4 regions of the Methylobacterium sp. 092160098-2 genome follow, and region 3 is predicted to be linked to each of the others. Evidence: riboswitches for the same ligand, from Rfam matches in the RefSeq annotation. Region 3 holds a riboswitch; each other region holds the start of a gene.
The links. A riboswitch is a leader RNA that binds a small molecule or an ion and turns the genes downstream of it on or off. The one in region 3 is predicted to bind cobalamin.

Region 1: linked by a shared signal. The riboswitch ahead of PQI07_RS02915 (TonB-dependent siderophore receptor) and the one ahead of PQI07_RS11690 (TonB-dependent receptor) in region 3 are both predicted to bind cobalamin.
Region 2: linked by a shared signal. The riboswitch ahead of PQI07_RS34315 (TonB-dependent receptor) and the one ahead of PQI07_RS11690 (TonB-dependent receptor) in region 3 are both predicted to bind cobalamin.
Region 4: linked by a shared signal. The riboswitch ahead of PQI07_RS16890 (CbtB domain-containing protein) and the one ahead of PQI07_RS11690 (TonB-dependent receptor) in region 3 are both predicted to bind cobalamin.

The regions. Positions count from the first base shown of each region.
Region 1 is NZ_JAQPZJ010000001.1:644,391-648,468, forward strand. Features, by position in the region: gene PQI07_RS02910 (ABC transporter ATP-binding protein) at 1-458, opposite strand, end outside; gene PQI07_RS02915 (TonB-dependent siderophore receptor) at 458-2,545, opposite strand; cobalamin riboswitch at 2,782-2,988, opposite strand; gene PQI07_RS02920 (hypothetical protein) at 3,555-3,755, opposite strand.
Region 2 is NZ_JAQPZJ010000003.1:444,194-448,271, forward strand. Features, by position in the region: gene PQI07_RS34310 (PepSY domain-containing protein) at 1-252, opposite strand, end outside; gene PQI07_RS34315 (TonB-dependent receptor) at 246-2,429, opposite strand; cobalamin riboswitch at 2,714-2,906, opposite strand; gene PQI07_RS34320 (NUDIX hydrolase) at 3,046-3,480, shown strand; gene PQI07_RS34325 (RluA family pseudouridine synthase) at 3,623-4,078, shown strand, end outside.
Region 3 is NZ_JAQPZJ010000001.1:2,493,715-2,497,792, forward strand. Features, by position in the region: gene PQI07_RS11690 (TonB-dependent receptor) at 1-1,775, opposite strand, end outside; cobalamin riboswitch at 1,909-2,106, opposite strand; gene PQI07_RS11695 (hypothetical protein) at 2,819-3,151, opposite strand; gene PQI07_RS37860 (DUF6538 domain-containing protein) at 3,186-3,590, opposite strand; tRNA gene PQI07_RS11700 (tRNA-Ser) at 3,677-3,768, opposite strand; gene PQI07_RS11705 (glycosyltransferase family 2 protein) at 3,781-4,078, opposite strand, start outside.
Region 4 is NZ_JAQPZJ010000001.1:3,580,866-3,584,943, reverse strand. Features, by position in the region: gene PQI07_RS16900 (S10 family peptidase) at 1-800, shown strand, start outside; gene PQI07_RS16895 (discoidin domain-containing protein) at 864-2,222, opposite strand; cobalamin riboswitch at 2,389-2,581, shown strand; gene PQI07_RS16890 (CbtB domain-containing protein) at 2,618-2,800, shown strand; gene PQI07_RS16885 (CbtA family protein) at 2,817-3,554, shown strand; gene PQI07_RS16880 (DUF1636 domain-containing protein) at 3,547-3,948, shown strand; gene cobW (cobalamin biosynthesis protein CobW) at 3,945-4,078, shown strand, end outside.

The DNA.
Region 1 (4,078 bases), 1.8 Mb from region 3:
CGCGCGAGCGCGATGGCGATGCCGACCTTCTGGCGCATGCCCTTCGAATAGCCGGAGGCGGGCCGCGCCCAGGCCTCAGGCGCCAGCCCGGCCGCCGCGAGATGCGTCTCGGCCTCCGCCCGATCGATCGCGAGACCGGCGAGGGTCGCGAAGTAACGGAGATTCTCCAATCCCGATTGCCCCGGATAAAGGGCCACCTGCTCCGGGATGTAGGCGGTGCGCGCCCGGGCAGCGATGGGATCCGTCCCTGCATCGATCCCGCAGACCCGGACCTCCCCCGCATCGGCCTTCAGGAAGCCAAGGATGAGGTTGATCGTGGTGGTCTTTCCGGCACCGTTGGGACCGAGCAGGGCATAGACCTCACCCGCGCGCAGGGTGAGGTCGAGACCGCTGAGGGCGGTCCTGCCTCCGAACTGCTTGACGACGCGGCCGAGCGCCAACACCGGCTCAACCGCCATCAGAACCGCACCGTCACGGAGCCCGTGATGCGACGGGGCGAGCCCGGATAGACGCGGAATACGTTCAGTGAACTCTCATAGTAATCGGTGTCGAATATATTCTCGATGTTGAGCGCCACGCGGGCGTTGCCGAATTTGTAATAGGCCAGCGCATCGACCGCGATGAAGCCCGGCAGGGTGAAGCCGGACCCCGCCGCGTCGCCCGCCCGCTCGCCCACGCCGCGCACGCCGCCGCCGATCCCGAAGCCGCGCCACGCGCCTGCTGGCTCGTAGACCGCGAGCAGGCTGCCGGAGTGGCGGGGCACGTTGACCAGGGGGGCGCCGACCGGAAGCACGTTGTCCTTGGTAACGCGGGCATCGGCATAGACGTAGCCGGCCAGGAGCTTCAGTTCCGGCGTGATCTGTCCTTGAGCCGTCAGCTCAAAGCCCTGGCTGCGCACGGCGCCGGCCGCGAGGGAGAAGCCGGTATTCGCCGGGTCGGGCGTGAGCACGTTCTCCCGCTCCACGCGGAAGGCGGCGGCGGTGAGGAGCAAATTGCCGCCGAATAATTCGGACTTGGCGCCGACCTCGTAGCCGAGGCCGGTCTCGGGCGGCAGCGCCGTGCCGCGCGTGACGGCGGCGGCGTCGGTGCCGATATTCGGCCGGAAGCTCGTGCCGACATTGGTGTAGAAGGCGAGTTCCGGGATCGGCCGGTAGACCAGGCCCGCCCGGGGCGAGGCCGCGACCCGCGACTGGTCCACTTGGCTGCGCACCACGCGCTCGCGGAAGCTCTGCTCGAAGATGTCGAGCCGAAGGCCGATCAGCGCCCGCCATTCCGGGCTCAGGACGATCTCGTCCTGCGCATAGAGGCCGGTATTGGTGATGCGCTCGATATTGTTGCGTGGGATGGTGATCGGCGGCAGCGCCTGTCCGTAGACCGGCGAATAGATGTCGAGGGCGAAGGGGCTCGTGCGGAAGTTCGAGCGCAGATAGACCGTCCGGCTGTCGGTGCTCTCCCGGTCCATGCCGAGGAGGAGCGTGTGGCCGATGCCGCCCGTATCGAACCGCCCGATCAGGTCGGCCTGACCGACCGCCACGTCCCAGCGATAGTCGCGCACGTTGCGGTCGCGAAAGACGGTGCGGTTGTTGGCGGCGATTCCGCGGATCTCCGCCGATTCCCCTTCCAGATCGCCGGTGTTGAAGTAAGCGGCGAGCCGCATCTGCCAGTTCTCATCGAAGCGATGATCGACGCGGACCTGCAGCGAATTGTTGTTCTGGTAGGTGCTCTGACCGGGCTCGCCGAGGAACCGCGAGAGCGGCAGGAAGCCGAGCTGGCGATTGAGCGCGATCACGCCCCGGTCGAAGACGATGCGGTTCTTCACGAACTCGGTCTCGACCGTAACGCGTGTGTCCGGCGTGACCTGCCAACTCACCACTGGAGCCACGAGCAGCCGGTCGCTGTCCACGAAGTCGCGGAAGCTGCCGGCCCCCTGTGCGGCGAGATTGAAGCGATAGAGGACCGTCCCGTCCGCGTTCAGGGCACCGCCGGCATCGATGGTGCCGCGGGTCAGACCGAACGAATCGACCTGATTGCCGAACTCGACGAACCGTTCGGCGGTGGGTTGCTTGGTGATGAGGTTGACGAGCCCGCCGGGATCGCTGCGTCCGAACAGGGCCGCCCCCGGTCCCTTGAGCACCTCGATGCGTTCGATGTTCTGCGCGTCGGGCGGAGGCGGGGTCCCGCGATTGAGGGGGAAACCGTTCTTGTAGATCTCCGAGGTCGTCACACCACGAATGGCGTAACTGAAGATCGAGAGACCCCCGAAATTGTTCTGCTGGGCGACGCCGGGCAGATAGTTGAACGCCCGGTCTACGCGGGTGGCGGCGAGGTCGGTGATCGTCTCCCGCGGCGCCACGGACACGGCCACCGGCACGTCGATCTGCGGAGTGGCGGTGCGCGTGGCGCTGACGGCCGTGCCCGCTCCGTATCCCGGCGTCGGGCCGATCAGGCCGATGGTGCCGCGCCCGGAGGCCGTCGTGCGGCCGGCACCCTCCCCGACCTGCTCGACCGAGAGTTCCTCCAACGTCACGCTCTCCTGCGCCCGCACGTCCTCGATCGGAAGCCCGGCCGAGAGGACAGCGGCGAGCGCCAGCCGCCGACCGCGATGCGGAGTCCGCGGACGACGCGCTGATGGCGCTGAAAACCGCGCAGGCTCGCCGAGAGACGGACGTTCGGAGGTCGCCACCACACACTCGCTGTTGCCGGGTGGAGGCCACGGGGATACGGGCAGCGTCGCCCACGAGACGGCGACACCGCGCGCTCCGCCGGGGCACCCCGCCCGAGGGACGTCATCGTGCCGAAGGCAGGTCTCCTGGCTCACGGGTCAAAGCGCCCGCCGGACCTTCCCAGTGCAAGCACCAGTGGTCATCGGTGGCAGGCGCTCGCCGCTCACAGTTGCGGGGGCAGCTTCGGATTCGCTCCGAAAAGCGCACCGAATTCCCGTCTTAGCTCCGGGCCGGGACCCGAAGAACCTTGGCCGGACGATATTCGCCACCGGCGCGCATCCGGTCAACGGGCCTGACGAACTTTGTAACAGTGTTACGTTACGTGTGGCGCTATGGACACAGTCCGATCCCCAATGGAATGCACGGCTCTCACGTTGCGGTGATGGACCGGATTGGGCTCGGACGACGCGGGTCCGAATGAGATCGGCGGGCCGATGGCGGCTGGATATGCGCCATGCTGAACCGAACGGACGAGCGGTCATCGACGCCCTGTTTCATGCGCCGCTGGGCGCCGAGCGTCTCAGCTGAATGGAAATCCGATGGTCCGCTCTTGGCATCGTGTTGCTGACTGTCGAACGCGCGGCCCGAGCTCATGATTCGGCATACGGTCCTTCGGTGACCCGCTCCATCTCAGGGCCGGCCTTGCCGTCCAGCCGTGGATCGCGGCATGCGTCATCGCCGTGGTCGCGGTGGCCCCGTGCCAAAACTTCTCGTTCGGCACGAACCCGATACCCTGACCGGCTGGCTTTGCACCAGGCACATGCTCTCGATCGGTTCGGTTCAAAGCCAGCCGGTCAAGTCAGTCGTGCATTTGCGGTCGCTCGATCGCCCCTACATCTTCCGCTCGCGATGGATACGCTTCTTCTTCGGAAGTGCCTTGTGACGGCCGATGGTGACCCTGGCTTCCGACACCGTCGGTCCGGCCAGCGCCTTGCCCGGTGTGGGGCCAGCGGCCGTCGCGTCCGCGAACGTCGCGAAGGTCAACAGGGGTAAGGCGGCCAGCGCCGCGCGAAGAGCCCGGATCGTGTGCATAAGCGTTCACTCCTCTGTCTGTGGGCGCCGGGCCGTTTCCGGGGCCGGCCGGATGCGACGAGCGGTCTTCGGTGTGAAGGTGCTCCCCCGGAATCGGGCCGGTCCGACTGCGAAGTGCCGCGCCGATCATGCGCGTGAACCGGTGTGAAGAGGCTCGGGCAGAGGCCCATTTAGTCTGACAAGATATCGTCGATCTGCAACGCGCAAGACTGATAAATGGAACACATGCTGTATTTATATTAAATAAATATAAGACATAAATCAATATAGGCGCCTTGATTTTGATCAAGTTCTGCGAGCTCTGCCACGCGACGGAGCGTTCC
Region 2 (4,078 bases), on a different contig from region 3:
CGCCGGCACGCCGGCAAGACCGCCGGCCCGCAGCGCGTCGTCGGGCGCCACCGCGACGCGCTCCCAGGCGATCGGTGCCAGTCGGTCCAGGCGCTCGGCCCCGGTGAGCGCCGGGAACGGCACGTAGAGCATCACCAGTCCGGAGCCGATCCACAGGGCGAAGAACAGCCCCGCGGCGATCCCGGCCCAGCGGTGGAACAGCAGCAGCCAGCGCCGTCCCGCCTTGCCGAGCCGCCGCGGCAGGCTCACCACGTCACCGTGTAGGCGACCTCGACCGAGCGCGGCCGCCCGAGCAGCCAGTTGGTCCCGACCCCGTTCACGGCATTGCCGCTGATCGCGTAGACCTTGTCGAACAGGTTGTAGACCCGCAGCGACAGGCGCGACTCCGCCGTGACCTGATGGTCGAGGACCACGTTGACGAGGTTGTAGGCCGGGCGCCGCGCCGTATTGCCGAAGTCGCTGTAGACCTGCCCCACGTTCTGAAGCCCGACCCGCGCGATCCAGTCGCGGTAGACGTCCCAGGTCAGCCAGAGGTTGGCCACCCGCTCCGGCACGTCGATCGGCTGATTGCCGGCATACGACACGGTGGCGCCGTTCACAGTCTGGTCGAACCGGTCGTACTGCGCGTGCAGCAGCGCGAGGTTGCCGTCCAGCCGCCAGCCCGGAGCAAAGCGCCAGCCCAAGGCCAGCTCGAATCCCTGCGAGGACTGGCTCCCCACCTGCGTGGACAGCGTCGGCTGGCCGGGGATTGCCGAGATCAGGTTGTCCTTGACGATCCGGTAGCCCGCGATGGTCCATTCCACGGCACCGTCGAAGGCAAGACCCTTGGCGCCGATCTCGACTTGATCGCCTGTGGCGAGCTTGAAGCCCGCCAGCGACTGGTTCAGCGTGATCAGGCTGTTCACCGGGTCGGTGGCGAAGCTGTACTGGGCGTAGAGCGCGCTGTCCGGCGTCGGGTTGTAGACGAGGCCGAACCGGTAGCCCAGCGCCCGGTAGGTCTTCTCGAACCGCGATCCCGTCTGCAGGTCCTCCCGATTCAGCGTCGGTACGTCGAGGCGCACGCCGGTGAGGAACGAGAGCTTGTCCGACAGGATCAGACGGTCCTCCGCGAAGACCGAGGCTTGGCTCGTCTGCGTGGCGTAGGCCGGACGGGCTCGCCCGTTCTGCGGGAAGAGGCCCGGATCGTAGCCGACGAGCGGCACGCTCGTGGGCTGGTCGAAGTAGAAGTTGTTGGTGTGCCGGAAGTCGATGTGGTTCACGTCGAACCCGGCCACGAACTGGTTGGGCAAGCCGAACAGGCTGCCCCGGAACGTCGCGTCGAGCCGGTCACCGACCTGCTCCTGGCTGTGGTAGATTTCCAGATAGTCGCCCCGGTCCACCAGCCCGGTGCCGCGGTTGTAGGAATATTGCTCGACGTCGAGCCAGTGGCGCCGGCTGGTGAGCCGGTAGGCGGTGTTGCGGATCGTGATGTCGGCCGAGGGCGACCATTCGGTCTTGAGCTGGGTCCAGTTGTCGGCCCAGGTGATCTTCGCGTCCCGGACGTTGTAGTTGTTGAACCGGATGAGATCCGGGATCCGTCCCTCGACGAGCGGCGTGCCCCAGTAGCGGGCGGGCTCCTGGTAGCCGAAATCGTGGCTCAGGGTGAACGCCAGATCGGCGCTCGGCCGGAACAGCAGGGCGGCCGAGACCGCGAGGTTGCGGAAATCGCCCTCCGGCCGGATCCAGCCGTCGGCGCGATTGCCGCTGACGTTGAGGCGATACGCGAAGGTGTCGCCGAACTCCGCTTGACCGATTCCACCGCCCGAATCGAACGCAAGGCGCGCGACGCTATCCGTGCCGACAACGGCGCGGGCGGCGTTGATCGGCACGAAGACCGGCTTCTTCGGCACCACGTTGATTACGCCGCCGATGGCGCCGTCGCCGTAGAGCACCGAAGACGGGCCGCGGAGCACCTCAATCCGCTCGACGTTCCACGTGTCGAACGGGAAGGTCACCGTGTTGGCGCCGACGTAGAAGCGCGTGCCGTCGTAGAGCTGCTGGATCGAGTTCGGGCCGGCGAAGCCCCGGGATGTGAAGGCGCCGTTGCCGTTGCCGGGTGCCGCGATGGTGGTGATGCCGGTGGCGTCCTGGGTCACGGCTTCGGCGATCGTATCCTGGCCGCGCAGCCGCGCGGTCTCACCCGACACGATGTCGAGGCTGGCCGGCGTCTCCAGCGGCGTCAGACCGAGGCGACTCGCGGTCCGGTCGGGGGTGCGCAAATTGAGGCCGTTCGGTGCAGCGTGGTTCGGGTCTCCGCCCGCGCCGGCCACGGCGAGTTCATCCAGGGTGACGGCCTCCTGGGCGGCGGTCGGACTGGCGAGGAGCGCGAGGAGAACGCCGCAGAGGGGAGCCGGCCCGCCGGAGCGGGCGCGATGGATCGAGAGAAGCATGGGGGAAGCGGTCCGTGCACGGCGCGCGCCGGCCCCTTTGTCCTATAAGCATTGTAATAACATTACAATGCCTCGACCATCTGGAAACCTGAGCCTGAACGGGTGCGCGGAGGCCCCCCGGAACAGGGATCGCAGGTCGCGAAACGGTGGAGACGGACATGGGAACGGCGTCGCGGGCGCGCTTGCTGTGGCACGTCACCGCGAACGAGGCCTCGGCGGCCGCCTCCCCTCGGGATTGACGGCGCCTCGACACCCGCCAGGACACCCCGCCCGGCGCGTTTCGCGTGTGACCACGGCTGACGGCAGGTCTCCTGGCTCGCGGGTCGCCGCCCTCGCACCGTCTTCCCGGGGTGACCCAGTGACGTGGTGGTGAAGGGCTCGCCGCTTACAGTTGCGGGGGCAGCCGCGGCTTCGGGGCGGACCCCTCATCGCGTTCCCTTTTGATCCCCGAGGGGAACCGTCGAGGAACAGCTTGGCCGTCGTGCGTCCGGGCGTCAACCGCACGTCCGGGAGTTGTCGTGGATCGACGCGGCGGCCCGCCGGTTCGTTGCGGCGCCGTCGGGAACGATCTAGCCGGTTCGGCATGACGGTCTGGCGTCCCCCTGCGGAGATCCGCGTGAAGGCCTTGGGGCTCCCTCGGCGCGGCGATAGCCTGCTGGTGGCGGAGATCCATGCGGATGACGGGCGGCTGACAGGTGTCCGGCCCCTCGGTGGCAGCGTTGCGTTCGGTGAGAGGGCCGAGGACGCGCTGATCCGGGAGTTCGAAGAGGAGCTCGGCATCACCGTCACGGTGCTCGGCGGCCCGCGCGTCGTGGAGAACATCTTCCTGCACGAGGGGCAGGTCGGGCACGAGGTGCTGTTCCTGTTCCCGGTCGCCCTGCCGCCCGGCCGGTTCGACGGACAGGAGCGCTTCGTCTTCCACGAGGATTGCGGCACCGCCTGCGTGGCGCGGTGGTGCGATCTCGACGGGCTCGACGTCCCGGGCGGGCCGGAACTCTTCCCGACCGGCCTGAAGGCCTGGCTCCGCGCGGCGTGGGACGCGGAGCCCTGACGGGCGCGATCGCGCTGCCGCCTTTGCCGCTGCGCGCGGGCGATGCTACAGCCGTGCAATCCCATCGGTCCGGACGTCCGCGACGCCGCGGCCCATGCGCCCGGACGCTCCGTCCGAAGCGGAGACGGGTGCCGGCGGAAGCATGACGACACGACCTCCCAAAAGCGGCGGGCCGAAGGGGCGCAAGCCTCAGGCCGGCAAGTTCGATGCGGGCAAGTTCAAGCCCGGCAAGTTCCAGGCCGACGGCCGTGCCCGCACGGGCCCGCGCACCAGCGCCCGCGACGCTGCAGAGCGCGCGGCCCGCAATCGCGGCGACGATGCGGGTGCGCGCGATCCCTGGGGTGCGCAGGGCGCCGCAGCCGCAGCCCCGGCCCGGCCCGCGAAGCCGCGGCGCGACGCCGCCGCGCCGCGCGGTCCGCTGGCGGCGAAGCCCGGCAGCCGGCCCGTTTCCAAGCGCTCGGAGGCCCCTGGGCCTGCCCCGGCCCCTGCCCCCGCGCCGACACCCGGTCCGACCCGCCGCGAGCAGCGCGCGGCCGCCTCCGCGACCCTCGCCTCCGGGGTGCAGACCCTGATGGTCGAGCCGGACGAGGCCGGCATG
Region 3 (4,078 bases):
TCGTAGTCCGAGAAGCGAGCGTTCGTGATCGTCAGGTCGCCCTCCAGCGCGAGCCAGGGCGTCACCGCATACCGGTTGGTCCATTCCACGCCGAAGCGGCGGGTCGGGCGGCTCGGCTCCGTGGTGCCGGTATCGCCCTGGAACAGGTTCTCTGAGGCGAAATCGAGCCGGAACAGGGCGAGGCTCGTCTCCAGCCCGGCAATGGACCGGTTGCGCAGGCCGATCTCGTAGCCCGTGGAGGGCACGAGGAAGGGCGAGCGGGTCGTGTTGAACAGCGAGGAGGTCGGATCCACCGTGGCGGTCACGCCGCGCACATCGTTCGAGTGGAAGCCGCCGCCGTAGTTCACGAAGAGTTCGGTGTCGAACCACGGCCCGAGCGTCAGGCCGAGCTTTGGGTTGACGATGCCATCGCGCGCCTTGCCCGAATTGGCTGGCGTGTCCGAGACGACGCTGGCGTAGTATCCGTCCGCGCGGAAACCGACGCTGGTGCGCAGCCAGTCGGTCCAGCGCACGCGGTTGTCGAAGTAGAAGGCTCCACTTGTCTCCACCACCCGGTCGTCGAGCACGCCCGAGCGATACTGCCGGTTCGTTGTGTTGAACAGGCCGACGCGGATCGAGTCGGTGCGGGTCTGCACGCCGATCTCGTTTTCCATCGGCCTCCCGAACAGGTCGCCCTGGAAGATATGCAGGGCCTCACCGCCGCCGATGATGCGCTGATCGAGCTGGTGGAACTGGTCGCCGTTCACCGGATCATTGAGGAAGTAAGTGAAGTCGTTGAACAGGTTCAATTGGGATCGGATGACGTAGGCCGAGGCCCGCGTCACGCCCGTGTCGTCCGTTGCGCTGAACTTGCCCGAGAGCGAGAAGCGCGAGGTGTCGCCGCCATCGGTCGGGTTGATCGTGCCGTAGCGGCTGATCAGCCCCTCCGTCACAGCGCGCTCTGGGATCTGGTTGGTGGCGGTCCAGCGCGCCGCATAGGCCATGCCGGTGACCGAGAAGCCGTCGAGCGGCGTACCCTGGCTGTAGCGGGCCACGCCGTTGATCTTGCGCAGGGCGTCCGGGACCACCCACGGGCCGTCGTAGACCTGGGCTTCCCCCGCGAGGAGGAGGTTGCCCTCACCGAGTGGTACGGTAGCGATCGAGAGCGCGCGCTTGTAGCCGAAGCTGCCGATGGAGGTCAGGGCGACGTTTTTCGCGGTCGTGTCGAGATAGTCGATCCGCACGGAGCCCGCAGAGGCGAAGTCACCGTCGCGGACGAAATACGGACCCTTGTGGAATTCCACCGCGCCGACGAGTTCCGGGATCAGGAAGTTGATGTCGGCGTAGCCTTGTCCGTGGGCATGGGTTCGCATGTTGAGCGGCATGCCGTCGAGGAACAGGGCTATGTCGGTGCCGTGGTCGAGGTTGAACCCGCGCAAGAAGAACTGATTGGCTTTGCCCTCGCCGGAGTGCTGCGTGACGATCAGGCCCGGCACCGACTCCAACACCTCGCCGGGGCGCGTCACCGGACGGCTGTTAAGCTGTGCGCCCGTGATGACACCCGAACTGGCGGAAGCCACGGGGGTGCTGATCCCACCGATCCCGGTCGTACCCCCGACGTAGCCCGCGCTCGCGGCCGGACCGACGCGCGGCGATGCGGATACGGCTGTGTCGGCGGTGACCGAGATCTCCTCCAGCGTCGTCTCGGTGGTCGCCGCACTCGGCGTGGAGCGGTCCTGAGCTGCGGCCGCCGAGGCCAGGGCGGCGAGGCCGACGCCCGACCAGGTCGAGAGCATTCGGATGGTGGGACGACGGGACACGGGAGCCTCGGGCGACGGGAGTGGCACGTCACCGCGAATGAGGTCTCCACGCCCAGCGTCAGCCCGGCGCTTCGACACCCGTCAGGACACCCCGCCCGACGCGTTTCGCGTGTGACCACGACTGACGGCAGGTCTCCTGGCTCGCGGGTCACCGCCCTCGCACCGTCTTCCCGGATGAGGCACATCCAGTGACGCGGTGGTGCTGGGCTCGCCGCTTACAGTTGCGGGGGCAGCCGCGGCTTCAGGGCAAGCCCTTCACCGCGTTCCCTTTTGATCCCCGAAGGGAACCGTCGCTGTCACCATCCGTCGCCTTGTCAGGCCACGTCAAGCCATGAGGAAGATCGGCGACCGTGTGTGGCCTCGCTGTGACAATGGGGTCCGTAACCTCGCCGTTATCGAACGGTCGCTTCCGCGCATCGCGCCAATTACCGCGTCACACCCATTGCCGAACTTGACCGGACGCGAAGCGACACGGTTTGGCTATAAGAGGCTTGATCACCTGTGGTTCGATCGCCCGATCTAAAGCCTCGATGGCGGCTCGGAGTTGCTCCGGTCCGAGTCCTGACGCGTATACGGCAAGGCCGAGCGCGGCTTGGCGTGACCCATAAGCTCGGCGATAACGCTGCTGTTTACTGTTGTGGTGTGCGTAGAGGCCCGTTGGAGATAAGTTGCGAAGTATCGTCTGAAGCTATGGACATCGACCTGTTTGCTGGGCCCAAGCACCTTCTGGCAAAAGGTGGCAAATCGCTTCACCACGATCCAGCTTCGCTTCCCGTCCGGCCCCGCGGGCGTGAGACCCGAGCATACCCAGCCGTCTGACGAGCGTGCAACGCGCTGCTGCAAAATCGGCCAAGCTGATCCATGAACTGGTACGACGCGCCGGGCATGCTCCGTTTTCCGTGAGAGATGCGGAACGCTCGCCCCTCTGTGCGCATGTCGGCGGTGCGAAGCTGGCAAGGCTCGCTGATGCGGCAGCCGGTCAGTAAGCCGACCCGCATGAGGTCGAACAGCACCGTCCCCTACCGCTGGCCCATGATCGCCACAGGATCAGCCGTGAGGAGCGTGACAAGCTCATCAGCGGTGTCGGCGCGCTTCGATGGCTCCTGCCTCGATCCGTTCGCGACGCTACCCTGGCCCAGCCACGGATTGTCGGCGACAAAGCCACGCTTGATGAGCCGCTGCCACATCGAAGAGAGCGCCGCGATCTGTCGATGGACCGTGGCCTGAGACGCCCGACTCCGCAGGAGCACGTCGCTGACGAACTCACCCGCGGTGCGTCGATCCACGCCGCGGACGGCATAGTTTGACGGCTGAGTTTGTGCGAACTCCCGGACGGCAAGGGCGTGCTGCATCCGAGATTGCTTGGTCTGGACCCATCGATCTCCTTCAACCAGCGCTCCAGCGTCGTGAGCATTGTGGTCTGGCGCGATGAGCCCCCTGGATGAGCATGATCGCGGCCATCCTTTCGGGTCGTCTCTTGGGGAGAGAATGAGGCGTTGGGTCGGGGCACTCGCGCCCGGTATCGTCGCGGGACCGTCCTGAACCGGTCAGGGCAGCCGCCCGGGCGGGCTCCCAACCGTCCGATACGGTCTGCGCACCGATCCAGTCCCAGAGCAGCGCCAGCGCGATCCACCGTCGCTGCCGCGCAACAGCCTCGGTGCTCGCGTCGAGAGCCCGGACGAGGTGGGTCTGTCCGACCGTGGAGACGAGATGGGCTGGCACCCTGAGTCGCAGGGACCAGCGCCCACGACGGCATTGCAGGTGGTCGGGGTGCCGCACCTTTGGCCTCATCCCGTACGGCTACGATGACGCTGTGTCCCCAAAGCTGGCCGGACGAAGCGAGAAAAGTGCTGCTTTTACAACATCTTAGGGCTAAATGGCGGAGACGGAGGGATTCGAACCCTCGATACCCATTTCTGGGTATGCTCATTTAGCAAACGAGTGCCTTCAGCCGCTCGGCCACGTCTCCGGCGCTCTGGCTCTAGAAGGTCGGATCCGGCGGGTCAACCCGATCCTGGCGGGCGGCGGCCACGCGGCGGCGCTCGACATGCTTCGCGACGCGCAGATGCCGCGAGATCGCGTAGTTCATCGCCGTCAGGAAGCCGTAGGTGCCGCGCACGAAGTGGCGGCGCCCGAGATAGGCCTTCAAGAAGTTGCCCGGCAGTTCCACGAACACCCGCCAGGTCGGGATCACCACGCCCCGCGTCTCCAAGTCCTCCGCCTGCTGGTCGGAGTAGCGATTCAGCTTGTCGAGCTGGTCGCCGAGCGAGCGCACCGAG
Region 4 (4,078 bases), 1.1 Mb from region 3:
TGCCGTCGCTGGCGGCCGGCGCGCTGGAGCGGGCCGGGACGATACCCACGCCGGCCTTGCTGGGGGATGCCGAAGCTTACGCATCCGGTGCCTATCTGACGGATCTCCTGAAGGGGCCGAGCGATTCCGCGGCGGTTGCGCGGATGACCGAGAAGGTCGCCCCGCTGGTCGGGCTCGATCCCGCCCTGGTCCGCGCACAGGCGGCGCGCCTCTCGACCCGAAGCGTCCAGCGGGAGATCGATCGTGCCGAAGGTCGCGTGACGAGCGCCTACGATACCGGCATCACCGGCTGGGACCCGAATCCGGCCGCCGCGCAATCGAGCTTCGAGGATCCGCAGCTCACCGCGCTCCAGGCGCCGCTGACCAGCGCGATGCTCGATCTCTACGCGCGCACGCTGAAATGGCCCGTGGCCAACATGCGCTACGAGCTCCTGAACAATGCGGTCAATCGGGGCTGGAGCTGGGGCTCGGGACGACAGGCACCGGAGGTGCTCTCGAACCTTCAGGGAACCCTGGCCCTCGACGGGCACCTGCGTGTCCTCGTGGCGCACGGATTCACCGATCTCGTAACCCCGTATTTCGCCTCGAAGCTCCTGCTGGCGCAGGTCCCGGCCTACAGTGCCGGTCGCCTGAGCCTCGCAGTCTATCCCGGCGGCCACATGTTCTACACGCGTCCGGATTCCCGCGCCGCCTTCAAGGCGGATGTCGAACGGATGTACCTGGACGCCCTGAAGGTCCGCGATGGCGGCTCGGCGCGTTCGGCCGGCGCACCCGCGGAACGTCTCAGGACCGCACCGTGACGTGTTCGGCCGGGATGCAGGCGGCAAGGTCGTCGCCGGTCGGATCGTGACCGGCGCGACCGATCAGACATCGTCGAAGGCGAGAGCTTCGGCCGGGTACTCCACCATGCTCCGGCGCTGAGCGTCGGTATTCTGCCACTCGCCGACCTTCATGTACCGGCCTTCGCGATCGCGAACCTCGACCACTTTCCCGATCGTGGGAATCGACTGAAAGCCCTGCGGCCAATTGGACGCGAAGTAGAACACCTGCTCGACGCGCTCCGAAAGGTGGCAGATCGCCGGCCCGAAGGTTCCGAGCCCGAAGACGAGGTAGCGGCCGTTCACCAGAGCGGCAACGTCGGAGATCAGCGATTCGCTCTGGATCTCTACGGGCAGGCCGCGCTGCGCCGCATAGGCCTCCACTTCTGCAATGACCGGGTTGAGCCGGTTCTCGAAGACGAGCTTGACGGAACGGATGCGGCCCTCGGCCTGCAGCCGGTCGATGACCATCCGGTAGAAGGCGAAGGGCGGCTGCGGATAGTGCGGGTCGACCCAGGTGCTGAAGATGTCGCCCGACCGGATATGGATCAGGAGCTGATCGTCGGGCTTGGCCGCAAATGTCCGCGGCAGGCCGTTGAACAGGGGCCGGATCACATCCTGAACGATCGCGCGCGAGTCGATCGGGCCCTGCAGCGCCGTCACCCGCTCGAACTGCGTCGGATCGAAAAACAGCCCTGACAGGAAGTAGCCGTCCGGCGGAAGCGGCTCGTCCGGCGGAATGAACGTGATGCCGTCGCAGGTCAGCCTCTGGGTCAGAAAGATCACCTTGCTGCGGTCGACCTTCGGGACCTTGATGTATTTCAGGTTGAGCGCCTTCGCGATCGAGACCGCGATGATGTACTGCACGAGGCAGTTGCCGAAGGCGCCGTTCTCGAACAGCGACAGGCCGACGAGGTTGCGGCTAGCCCGGCCAGGCGCGGCTTCGAGATTGTAGGTGACGTAGACGTTAGCGCCGGGCTTCTCGTTCAGGAGCGTGATGTCGAGCCAGAGGAGCGCCCGCAGGGCGATGAGGTCGATGGCGGCTTCATCGGCGCGGATGTCGACGCCTGCGACGAGCGCAGGATCCGGCACCGCGATCCGCACGAGACGCGCCCAGGCCCGCTCGTCGGCGCCGATGGCGGCCACGAGGGCGCCCGGCTTGGCGGTCCAGCCGACGATGTCGGGCGCGGACCACGTGACGCCGTCCTGCGAGACCTCGACGGCCACATCGCCGACCTCGGGCGCGACAGCATCCTGTACGGGTCGCAGCGCGACCGCGCGGATCGGAAAGCGACCGCCCAGATCGATCTCGAGCCAGGCGGTGTCTTCATCCTGTACGATCCGGGGGGCGCGGCCGGTGGCGAGATCGACGAGGACCGGGCTCGGATCGTCTGCGAGGGCCATCGGGTCTCCGAGAACTGAGCGGAGGTGCCCATGCCGGGCCGGCCGGGCATCCGGTGCGGCGGTGCCCGCATCGGGGCGTGGACGTCAAGCCCGGCCACCCGCGAAGGGACGCACGGGAATCCGAACGGATCTGGCGCCGCTCCGTTGTGTCGTCGCCGGCATGCGTCTACAACGTGCCGGTGACGGTGCCCTGGCAACGGGGTGAAAAGGGAATGCGGTGAGGGGTTTCGCCCCGATTCCGCGGCTGCCCCCGCAACTGTGAGCGGCGAGCGCCTGCCAAGCGCCACCGGAGCGATCCGGGAAGGCGGTGGGCGCGCCGAGCCGCGAGCCAGGAGACCTGCCGTCGCAACAGGATCCCGCAATGCCGCCGGTGGGGCGGCTGGAGACACTCGACGATGACCGCTCAGACCCTCGCCCCCGTCGCCGCCGGTACCCGCTCGTCGGAGCGTCCGGTCGCCGTCGCGCTCGCGGCCATGCTGGGCCTCGGCCTGCTGTTCATGGCGGGTTTCTCGCCGGCGATCGCGTTCCACAACGCGGCGCACGACTTCCGCCATACCCAGAACTTCCCCTGTCACTGACGCCCTCGGCGCAGGGATGATCATTCGGCTTCTGTCGGCGGCCCTGGCCGCCGGCTTCTTCGCGGCTGCCGTTGTGACGGGCCTCGAACTCACGCTGACCTCGCCGCTGATCGTCGCGGCCGAGCGCTACGAGCAGCAGGAACCCTCGCATCAGGCCGCGAAGGCCCTTCCGATCGTGCTCGCCCATGCCGGGCATGACCACGCCGCACCCGCCGCGGCACCGGAATGGCAGCCCGGCCCCGGACTGCCGCGGATGGCCTTCACCGGTCTTGCGACCCTCGTCGGCGGCGTCGGCTACGCCCTGCTGCTCGGCGCGGTGATGATCGCCTGCGGCCGCGAGCCGACGCCGCAGGTCGGTCTCGCCTTCGCGGTGGCGGGCTTCGCCAGCGTCGCCCTCGCGCCGGGCCTCGGCCTGCCGCCGGAACTGCCCGGCAGCGCCGCTGCACCGCTGGCCGCGCGGCAGGCTTGGTGGGTGATGACCGCGGCGGCGACCGGAATGGGACTCTACCTGATCACGATCCGCCGTGCTCTGATCACGATCCTGGGTGGCCTCGTCCTGATCATAACCCCCCACGTCGTCGGCGCCCCGCAGGCGCCGGAGGGCGCGTCGGAGCTTCCGGCCGCGCTGGCCGCACAGTTCGCCGCCCGGTCGCTGGCGATCAGCTTCGTCTTCTGGATCTTGATCGGGTTGGGGCTCGGCTGGGCGTGGCAGGCGTTTTCCCGCGACACGCAACGGGGAACGGCCCGTGCCTGAGACCGTCCTGTACGTCTGCACGACCTGCCGCCGTCCGGACGACGATCCGGATGGACCGCGCGCCGGAGCACGCCTTCTGGAGGCGCTTCAGGCCCGGAGCGCCGGCACGCCGGACCTGCGGATCGAGGCGGTGGAATGCCTGTCGGTCTGCAAGCGGCCCTGCACCGTGGCGGTCGCCTCGGCCGACCGCTGGACCTACGTCTACGGCGACATGGATCCGGCCGCCTCGGCGGAGACCATCCTCGCCGGGCTCGCGGCCTATGCGGCGACCTCGGACGGCATCGTGCCCTGGCGCGAGCGTCCGGAGGCCTTCCGCAAGGGCGTGATCGCCCGCATCCCCCCGTTCCCTGAACCCCGCCCGCTCCCCGCCGGCACCCTGGAGGCCGCGGAATGACCATCGTGAACAAGATCCCCTGCACCATCGTCACGGGCTTCCTCGGAGCCGGCAAGACGACACTGGTCCGCCACGTGGTCGAGAACGCCAGGGGGCGCCGCCTCGCCATCCTGGTCAACGAGTTCGGCGA